One region of the Streptosporangium sp. OZ121 genome, then DNA from elsewhere that is predicted to be linked to it. Evidence: riboswitches for the same ligand, from Rfam matches in the RefSeq annotation. Region 1 holds a riboswitch; the other holds the start of a gene.
The links. Region 1 has a riboswitch for glycine ahead of gcvT (glycine cleavage system aminomethyltransferase GcvT). Riboswitches for the same ligand answer to the same signal wherever they lie in the genome.
Positions count from the first base shown of each region.

Region 2: linked by a shared signal. The riboswitch ahead of gcvP (aminomethyl-transferring glycine dehydrogenase) and the one ahead of gcvT (glycine cleavage system aminomethyltransferase GcvT) in region 1 are both predicted to bind glycine.

Region 1 is NZ_JBPXMC010000020.1:150,239-155,400, reverse strand. It holds gene gcvT (glycine cleavage system aminomethyltransferase GcvT) at 1-982, opposite strand, end outside; glycine riboswitch at 1,016-1,110, opposite strand; glycine riboswitch at 1,111-1,209, opposite strand; gene ACTOQ1_RS29655 (gamma-glutamyl-gamma-aminobutyrate hydrolase family protein) at 1,315-2,010, opposite strand; gene ACTOQ1_RS29650 (LacI family DNA-binding transcriptional regulator) at 2,375-3,394, shown strand; gene ACTOQ1_RS29645 (3-oxoacyl-ACP reductase) at 3,502-4,266, opposite strand; gene ACTOQ1_RS29640 (aldehyde dehydrogenase family protein) at 4,272-5,162, opposite strand, start outside.
Region 2 is NZ_JBPXMC010000022.1:33,977-39,138, reverse strand. It holds gene gcvP (aminomethyl-transferring glycine dehydrogenase) at 1-2,033, opposite strand, end outside; glycine riboswitch at 2,215-2,307, opposite strand; gene ACTOQ1_RS30625 (MerR family transcriptional regulator) at 2,323-2,943, opposite strand; gene ACTOQ1_RS30620 (bifunctional nuclease family protein) at 3,088-3,558, opposite strand; gene ftsR (transcriptional regulator FtsR) at 3,638-4,288, opposite strand; gene ACTOQ1_RS30610 (FHA domain-containing protein) at 4,315-4,827, opposite strand; gene ACTOQ1_RS30605 (sugar phosphate nucleotidyltransferase) at 5,118-5,162, opposite strand, start outside.

The DNA.
Region 1 (5,162 bases):
CGATGGGCCTGCCCAGTGACTGGGAGGGCGCCCCGCTGGTGACCTCGCCGACGACCGTGCCGTCGCCGGCGACCACCACCGGGTACCCGTGCCGGGGCACCCTGCGGCCGGTCGCGATCAGACCGACCAGGCGGCGGGACGGCGGGACGTCCTTGCGTGATTCGAGGGCGGCCCGGCCGACGAAGTCGCCCGGCTTGTCAAACCTCACCACACGGCCCAGCCCGGCGTCGAACGGGGTGAGCCCGGCCGACAGCTCGTTGCCGTAGAGCGGCATCCCTGCCTCCAGACGGAGGGTGTCGCGGGCGGACAGGCCCGCGGGGATCAGGCCGTGCGGCGCGCCCGCCTCGGTGAGGGCGGCCCAGACCGGTTCCGCGTCCTCGGCCGCGACGAACAGCTCGAAGCCGTCCTCGCCGGTGTAGCCCGTACGGGCGACGAGGGCCTCGCGGCCCGCGACGACGGCGGGCAGGCCGGCGTAGTACTTGAGCCCGTCGAGGTCGGCGTCGGTGAGCGCGCCCAGGATCTCCGCGGAGCGCGGGCCCTGGACCGCGACCAGCGCGTACCGCTCCGAGCGGTCGTCCACCGCGGCGTCGAAGCCCTTGGCGCGGCCGGTCAGCTCGGCGGCCACCCGCGGGTAGTTGGAGGCGTTGGCGACGACCATGAACTCGGCGGGGGCGAGCCGATAGACGATCAGGTCGTCCAGCACGCCGCCCTCGGCGTCGACGATCATCGTGTAGCGGGCGCGGCCGGGCTCCAGCGCGGACAGGTGGCCGACCAGCGCGTAGTCGAGGGCCTCGGCGGCCTGCGGCCCGGTCACGAAGATCTCGCCCATGTGGGAGAGGTCGAACAGGCCGGCCGCCTGGCGGACCGCGTTGTGCTCGGCCGACTCGCTGCCGTAGCGGAGCGGCATCAGCCAGCCCGCGAAGTCGGTCAGCGTCGCGCCGAGGGACTCGTGCACGCCGCGCAGCGGCGTAGGTCGGGACATGTGCGCACCTCAGACAAGGGACAGATGAGAGCATCCTCCCCCTCTGTCGTCGGTGCCTGAGAGTTTCATCCGGGTTTTACCGGACTTTCACCTTCGGCGAGGCCGTGGGACCTGCTTTCCAGAGGGCACCTACCCGCACGGTCCTTTGCCTTGAGAGGTTCGCGGGGAGGGCTTGCTCCTTCAGGGGTCCTGGCCTGGGTGTCAGGACGCTCTCCCGCACGGGATTCATCGGTGTCAGCGGCCAGCCTAACCGCCCGGACCGGCCGAGCGAAATCCCCTCGCCGCCCCGAACCGGCCGGGCGAAATCCCCTCGCCGCCCCGATCCGCGCCGGTCAGGGGGTGGCGTGGCGTACCAGCGCCTCGAACAGGGCCGACTCGTCGTCGGTCTCGGGGTGCCACTGGACGGCGACGGCGAAGGGGTGGTCGTCCACTTCCACGGCCTCGATCGTGCCGTCCTCGGCGTGGGCGGTCACGCTCAGGCCCGCGGCGAGCCGGTCGAGGGCCTGGTGGTGGTAGTGGGCCACGTCCACGGTCTCGGCCCCGAAGATCTTCGAGGTCCGGCTGCCGGGGGCGAGCCACACCGGCATCCTGCCGTAGCGGCCGGGAGCCGGGGCGTGCCCCGGGTGGCCGACCACGTCGGGCAGGTGCTGGTGCAGGGTGCCGCCCAGCGAGACGTTCAGGACCTGCATGCCCCGGCAGACGCCCAGGAAGGGCAGGCCCCGCTCCAGGGCCGCCCGGACCAGCCCCAGCTCCGCGTCGTCGCGGAACGGCCGGACGTATCCGGTCCGCTCGTGCGGCTCCTGCCCGTACCGCTCCGGGCCGACGTCCCCGCCGCCGGCCAGGATCAGCCCGTCCAGGCGTCCCGCCAGCGTCGCGGGGTCGCCCGCCGGGGGCAGGATCACCGGCTGCCCGCCCGCGCGGGCCACGTGGTCGACGTAGTCGTACGGCAGGAGCGCGGTGGTCGTCTCCCAGACGGTGAACCGCGCGGGTTCGACGTAGCAGGTGATGCCGATGACGGGACGGGACATGATCTCCTGTTTCGCCGCGCTTGCACCGAGGTCCCGGCACCGTGTGCCCATCCCGGCGCCCTCCCGCACGTTACCGGCCCCGGCGGGCCCCGGTACCGGCGGGGTGCGGGAGGGGCGCCGCCGGGGTGCGGGCGGCGCCGTGGCGGGTGGCGGGAATTAAGTGGTTAAGCGAATCCGCCGCCGGGGAGGCGGCGAGGAGGCGGCGAAGTCACCGCCGCCGGTGTCGCCGCGGGCGCGGGCGTTCCGCCGTGCCCCGGCGATCACGGCGGGTCACCGGCCGCCATGGAGGACGTGGGAGATCGAGAGGAGCGTAGTAGGGTGCGCAGCGGAAACGCGTCGAATAACCGGTTCAGGTGGGGGTCTCGTGAAGCGACCGACGATCGCCGACATCGCTCGTCGCGCGGGGGTGTCCAAGGTCGCGGTCTCCTACGCGCTGAACGACCGGCCGGGCGTGTCGGAGGCGAGAAGGAACACCATCAAGGCCATCGCCAGGGAGATCGGCTGGCAGCCCAACAGCGCGGCGCGCGCGCTCAACGGGGCACGGGCCCGCGCCGTCGGCCTGACCCTGTGCCGCCCGGCGCGGGTCCTGGGGATGGAACCGTTCTTCATGGAGCTGATCAGCGGCATCGAGAGCGAGCTGTCGGCCCGCTCCTACGCCCTGCTCCTGCAGGTGGTGACCGGCCACGCGCAGGAGGCGGAGGTTTACCGCAGGTGGTGGGGAGAGGGCCGCGTCGACGGCATCATCCTGGTCGACCTGCACTTCGCCGACCCGCGCATCCCCGAGATCGAGGAGCTGGACCTGCCGGCCGTGGTGATCGGCCATCCGTCGGAGACGGGCTCGCTCGCCGCCGTCTGGTCCGACGACGGTGCGGCCATGCGGGAGACGGTGGAGTATCTCGCCGCACTCGGCCACCGCCGGATCGCCAGGGTCGCCGGGCTGCCCGCGCTGGTGCACACCGCCCTGCGCGATCAGGCCTTCACCGCCGCGTGCGACGAGCTCGGCCTGGCCGGTCACTCCATCGTGCACACGGACTACACCGGCGAGGAGGGCGCGCGGGCCACGCGGCGGCTGGTCAGCGGCGCGAACCGGCCGACGGCGATCGTCTACGACAACGACATCATGGCCGTCGCCGGGCTTTCCGTCGCGCAGGAGATGCGGCTGGAGGTGCCCGCGGACCTGTCCCTCGTGGCCTGGGACGACTCGCCCCTCTCCCAGGTGGTACGACCGGCCCTGACCGCTCTCGGCCGGGACATCCCCCACTCCGGGGCGCAGGCCGCGCGGAGCCTGCTGGCGCTGATCGCCGGTGAGCACGTCACCGGCGTCCGGACCGAGACGGCCCGGCTCACGCCGCGGGGCAGCACGGGCGTGCCGGGACGCCGGTGACCGACGCCGCCACCCCGTGACGGCACGGGCGTGCCGGGACGCCGGTGACGGGCGTCGCAACGGGGTGGCGGACGGCGTGGGCGTGCCGGGGATGCCGGTGACGGGCGTCAGAACGGGGTGACGTACGCGCCGGAGATGCCGCCGTCCACCAGGAACTCCGAGCCGGTGATGAAACTGGCGTCGTCCGAGGCGAGGAACGCCACCGCGGCGGCGATCTCGGACGCCTCGGCGAACCGGCCCACCGGGATGTGCACCAGGCGGCGCTGCGCCCGCTCGGGGTCCTTGGCGAACAGCTCCCGCAGCAGCGGAGTGTTCACCGGCCCCGGGCACAGGGCGTTCACCCGGATGCCCTCGCGGGCGAACTGCACGCCCAGCTCGCGCGACATGGCCAGCACCCCGCCCTTGGACGCGGTGTAGGAGATCTGGCTGGTCGCCGACCCCATCACGGCCACGAACGACGCCGTGTTGATGATCGATCCCTTGCCCTGCCGCCGCATGTACGGGATGGCGTGCTTGCAGCACAGGTAGACCGAGGTGAGGTTGACCTCCTGGACCCGGCGCCAGGCGTCGATGCCGGTCTCCAGGATCGAGTCGTCGTCCGGCGGCGAGATGCCCGCGTTGTTGAACGCGATGTCCACGCTGCCGTAGGTGTCGAACGCGGCCTGGAACGCGCGGGCGACGTCGTCCTCGCTGGTCACGTCGGCCCGCACGAACAGCCCGCCGACCTCGCCGGCGGCCGCCGCACCGGTCTTCTCGTCCAGGTCCACGCACACGACGCGGGCGCCCTCCTCGGCGAACCGGCGCGCGGTGGCCAGGCCGATCCCGCTTCCGGCGCCGGTGATGACGGCGACCCGGTCCTGCAAACGCAGCATCGCTACTACTCCTCGGAAATGAAGACGTTCTTGATCTCGGTGAACGCTGACAGGGCGTCGGGGCCCAGCTCGCGGCCGAGGCCCGACTGCTTGAAACCGCCGAACGGGGTCCAGTAGCGGACGCTCGAATGGGAGTTGACGCTGAGGTTGCCCGCCTCGACCGCTCTGGCCACCCGCAGCGCCCGGCCGACGTCGCGGGTCCAGATGGACCCGCTCAGGCCGTACGGGGTGTCGTTGGCGATCCGCACGGCGTCCGCCTCGTCGTCGAACGGCACCACCGACACCACCGGTCCGAAGATCTCCTCGGTGAACGCCCGGTCGTCCGCCGACCGGGGCGTCAGGACCGTCGCGGGGAACCAGAACCCCGGCCCCGGCGGGCACGCGCCCTGAAGGTGGGGCGGTTCGGTGACGAAGGAGGCCACCCGGTCCCGGTGCTCGGCGCTGATCAGCGGGCCCATCTCGGTGGCCTCGTCACGGGGGTCGCCGACCCTGACACCCAGCACCGCCTCCCCGAACCGGGCCAGGAACTCGTCGTGGACCGAGCGCTCGACCAGGATCCGGGAGCGCGCGCAGCAGTCCTGGCCCGCGTTGTCGAAGACCGCGTACGGCGCGGTCGCCGCCGCCCTCTCCAGGTCGGCGTCGGCGAAGACCACGTTGGCGCTCTTGCCGCCCAGCTCCAGGGTGAGGCGCTTGACCTGCCCGGCGCAGGTGGCGGCGATCTCCTTGCCGACCTCGGTCGAACCGGTGAACACGATCTTCGCCACGCCGGGGTGCTCGACCAGCCGGGCGCCCGCCACCTCCCCGGCCCCGGGCAGCACCTGGAACACCCCCTCGGGCAGACCGGCGGCCAGGGCCAGCTCGGCCACCCGCAGCGCGGTCAGCGGCGTCCACTCGGC
Region 2 (5,162 bases), on a different contig from region 1:
TTGGCGCCGTCGACGTAGACCTGCCCGCCCGCCTCGTGCACCAGCTCGCAGATCCGCACGATCGTCTCCTCGTACACGCCGTGCGTGGACGGGTAGGTCACCATGATCGCGGCGAGCTGCTCGCGGTGCTTGTCGATCTTCGCGACGAGGTCGTCGACGTCCACGTTGCCCTGGTCGTCACAGGCGACCACGGCCACGCGCATGCCCGCCATCACCGCGCTCGCGGCGTTGGTGCCGTGCGCGGAGGAGGGGATCAGGCAGACGTCGCGGCCCGACTCGCCGCGGGCGGTGTGGTAGGCGCGGATCGCCAGGAGCCCGGCGAACTCGCCCTGGGAGCCGGCGTTCGGCTGGAGCGACACGGCGTCGTAGCCGGTGACCTCGGCCAGCCAGCGTTCCAGCTGCCCGATCAGCTCGACGTAACCCGCGGCCTGGTCCTCGGGCGCGTAGGGGTGCAGCCCGGCGAACTCCGGCCAGGTGATCGGCTCCATCTCGGTGGTCGCGTTGAGCTTCATGGTGCAGGAGCCCAGCGGGATCATCGACCGGTCGAGCGCGATGTCCTTGTCCTGGAGCCTGCGCAGGTAGCGCAGCATGGCCGTCTCGGAGCGGTGGCTGTGGAAGACCGGGTGGGTCAGGTAGTCGCTGACCCGGGCCAGCGCGGCGGGCAGCGCGTCGTGCGCGGCGGCGTCGAGGTCGGCGAGCACGGCGCCGCTGATCCCGAAGGCGGCCAGGACCTGCTCCAGGTGGAGGAGCTCGGTCCTCTCGTCGCAGGTGACGCCCACGTGGTCGGCGTCGACCAGGCGCAGGTTGACCCCGTTGTCGCGGGCCGCGGCGACGACCGCCTCGGCGCGGCCGGGCACCCTGGCGAGCACGGTGTCGAAGAAGGTGTCGTGCACGACCTCGACGCCGCCCTGGCGCAGGCCCTCGGCGAGCACGACGGCGTGCCGGTGGGTGCGACGGCCGATCCTGCGCAGGCCCTCGGGGCCGTGGTAGACGGCGTACATGCCGGCGATCACGGCGAGCAGCACCTGCGCGGTGCAGATGTTGCTGGTGGCCTTCTCGCGGCGGATGTGCTGCTCGCGGGTCTGAAGCGCGAGCCGGTACGCGGGGCGCCGGTCGGCGTCCTGGGAGACGCCCACCAGGCGGCCGGGCAGCTGGCGCTGGAGGCCGTCACGGACCGCCATGTAGGCGGCGTGCGGGCCGCCGAAGCCGAGGGGGACGCCGAAGCGCTGCGAGGAGCCGACCGCGATGTCGGCGCCGAGCTCGCCGGGCGCGGCCAGCAGGGTGAGGGCCAGCAGGTCGGCGGCGGCGACCACCTGGGCGCCGCGCGCGTGGGCGGCGTCGGCGATGGCGCGGAAGTCGCGGATCCTGCCGCTGGCGCCGGGATACTGCACGAGCACCCCGAAGCACTCGGGGAGTTCGGCGGTGAAGTCGCTCTCGACCAGCTCGATGCCGAGCGGCTCGGCGCGGGTGCGCAGCACCGCCTTGGTCTGCGGCAGCGCGTCGGCGTCCACCACGAACACCTTCGAGGGGCTGCGGCCCGCGCGGCGGGCCAGGGTCATCGCCTCGGCGGCGGCGGTGGCCTCGTCCAGCAGGGAGGCCCCGGCGACGTCGAGGGCGGTCAGGTCGGAGACGACGGTCTGGAAGTTGATCAGGGCTTCCAGGCGGCCCTGGGAGATCTCCGGCTGGTAGGGCGTGTACGCGGTGTACCAGCCCGGGTTCTCCAGGAGGTTGCGGCGGATGACGCCCGGGGTGATCGTGTCGTGGTACCCCAGGCCGATCATCGAGGTGAGCACGGTGTTGCGCCCGGCGAGGACCCGCAGCTCGGCGAGAGCCTCGGACTCCCCGGCCGCCGGGGGCAGGCTCAGCCGCTCCGAGGAACGGATCGCCTCGGGCACGGCCACCGCGACCAGGTCGGCGACGGAGGCGAATCCGACCGCCTCCAGCATGCGGGTCTGGCCGGCGTCGTCCGGCCCTATGTGACGGGTCGCGAAAGCGGGAGAGCCGAGTTCGCTGAGCGAGGACAGGTCGGTCATTGGTGAAGCCTCCCGGGACGGGGTGGAGACCGGCGCTGGGCGCGGGCGTATGCCTGGTCTCCCCCTCTGTCATCACGACCGTCGTGCGGGGTCGTGACCTGAGAGCTTCACCTGCCCTTGTCGGGAGGCTTGCACCGTCGGTGAGTCGCGCCTGGCGAGCGCGCCTGCTTTCCAGAGTTGCCTCGTCCGTGCGGTACCGGGTGCCTGAGAGATTCCGGGGAGGTTGCTCCTTCGGCGCCCCGATCGTGGTCGGGGTCTCTCCCGCACAGGGTCAGTGGCAGGTCCGAGTTTACCCGGTTCGTCGTGCTCTGCGACGACGGGCCAGCTCATCGGCCTGATGATCTCCTAAAGGGCCCCCGCTCGACTCCGCGCGTTCGCCGGGCAGATCCGCGAGGGAGCCCTCCACCTCCTGCCACACCCGTCCCAGTGCTATGCCGAAGACTCCCTGACCGCCCTGGAGGAGGTCGATGACCTCGTCGGGCGAGGTGCACTCGTAGACGCTCACCCCGTCGCTCATCAGGGTGATCCCGGCCAGGTCGTTGACGCCCCTGTCGCGCAGGTGCTGCACGGCGATGCGGATCTGCTGGAGGGAGACACCGGTGTCGAGGAGCCGCTTGACGACCTTGAGGACCAGGATGTCGCGAAAGCCGTACAGCCGCTGGGAGCCGGAGCCGTGGGCGGCTCGCACGGTGGGCTCGACCAGGCCGGTGCGCGCCCAGTAGTCGAGTTGCCGGTAGGTGATGCCGGCCGCGGAACAGGCCGTGGGGCCCCGGTAGCCGATGTCGGCGGGCACCTTCACCGGTTGCCCGTCGAACAGCAGACCCTCTTCACCCGCGCGCTGACGTGCCGACTGGCGCCGTTCCGGGTCATCCTGATCGGCGTTTCTACCCTCGCCGCTGCTGACCGCCACGCGGACCTCCGGCTTTCTCTCATCCCACGGCCTGATCTGGGGGTTTACGCACGACCGCGGGTTTCACTTGCACCGTAGGACTGGGGCCAAGTCCAGTCAACGACCCCACCCGGCGCGTCGTGAAGCGTAAATGCACCGAAATTCCTACCCCGCGCGGCCGAAGTCCTCGGGCGTGATCGTGTCAAGGAACTCCCTGAACTTCTCCACCTCGTCCTCCTGGTCGTCCGGGATGATCACCCCCGCCTCCCGGACCACGTCCTCACTCGCGAAGATACGTGCGCCGGTGCGAAGTGCCAAGGCGATCGAGTCCGAGGGACGCGCGCTCACCTCGACCCCGTTGGAGAACACGAGATCCGCGAAGAAGATGCCGTCGCGCAGGGCGACGATGTTGACCGTGCTCAGCCGGACGCCGAGCCCTTCGAGCACGTCACGGAACAGGTCATGCGTGAGCGGCCGGGGTGGCGGTTCCTCGGCCTGGGCCATGGCGATCGCCGTGGCCTCCGTCATGCCGATCCAGATAGGTAGGTAACGCTCCCCATGCGTCTCTTTCAGCAAGACGATCGGCTGGTTGGAGGGCATCTCAACTCGAACGCCCACGACCTCCATCTGCAACACGGGCTGCTCCGTCTTCGCTGGATTCCGACCGGTTTGTTCAACGTAACACTCGTGGGGGTACGAGTGCCTGGTCAGGTTCTCACCGGCCCAGGGCCCCACGAACGCCGGAACGCAGCAGAGAGGCGTGCAATTCCAGCAGCAGGCCGGAGATCTCCCTGGCCGTCTCGTCGGCCTGGTCGATGGCCCCGGGGGCGCGGCGGCGCAGGAGCGGGGCGACGGCCTGCTCCACCAGGCCGGCCTCGCGCTCCGCGGCGGCCTTGACGGCCCGCAGGTGGCGGGCCCGCAGGCCGAAGGCGGCCAGGGCTCCGACGCTGCGGGCCACGGCCAGCGCCTCGGCGTCGTAGTAGCGGGCCACGGCGGCCAGCAGGCCGTAGTCCTCCAGCTCGGCGAGGGTCTCCTCGTCGAGCTCGGCGGCGGCGAGCAGCTCCTCGCGGGTGAGCCGGATCTCGGGGGGCGCGTCGTCGGGGACCGCGCGCGGCCTGGCGGCCGGGCGCTCCTCGCGGTCGGCCGCCTCCAGATGATCCTTGATGACGCGCAGCGGCAGGTAGCGGTCACGCTGCTCGCTGAGGATGTAACGGAGCCGCTCGACGTCGGCGTAGGTGAACTTGCGGTATCCGGAGGGACTGCGCTCCGGCTCGATCAGCCCCTCGCCCTCCAGGAAACGAATCTTGGAGATGCTGACATCGGGGAACTCGCCCTGCAGGAGAGCGAGCACCTCCCCGATGCTCATGTGCGCACGAGCGGCCTGCGAGCTCATCATCCTCCAGCGGCGCCGCGGGTGAGGAAGACGAGGCGGAACTTACCGATCTGCACCTCGTCCCCGCCGTACAGCGGGACCTCCTCGATGCGCTCGCGGTTCACGTACGTGCCGTTCAGGCTGCCGACGTCGCGGACGGTGAAGACCCCGCCGCCGCGCCGGTAGAACTCCACGTGGCGGCGCGAGACCGTGATGTCGTCGAGGAAGATGTCGCTCTCGGGGTGACGGCCCACGGTGGTCAGGTCGCTGTCGAGCAGGAACCGGCTGCCGGCGTTGGGGCCGCGCATCGCGACCAGCAGCGCGGTGCCCGGGGGCAACTGCTCGACGGCCTGCCGTTCGGCGAGAAGCGTCTCACCTGTCTCCGCCTCGTAGGCCTCGATCCCGGAGAGGGAGATCGTCGATGTGCTGTCTCCGGGGGTCTCGGCTTTGGTAAGCGGCGACCCGCATCGTGAACAGAAACGGGCATCCTCAGGATTGGCATGACCGCACTGCGTGCAGTAGACGCTCGGCATCGATCGGCTCGGCCTCCTACCGCGAAGACGCGGCAACGGTGCTCAGTGATGCGCGCCTCGCTTCTTCGCTTCTCAAGTGTTTTCTCGGACTGCGAATGCCGCAACATACAGTGATGAGGCGCGAAGGTCAAGGTTGACGCTGAACCGCGGGTACGGTCGGTGACAAAGTTACAGTGGGGCACTGTCCCCGGTCCATGGCGCCGCGCTGTGTTTGTGGCAACCGCTCGGCCCACGGCCCCCGTCCGGGCGCCTTCCCGCGCCTGCGGCGCGCCCGCCGGGGCCTGGTCCCGTCAGCCGCCCGCGGCCTCCTCGACCACCCGCGCCCAGTGCTCGAT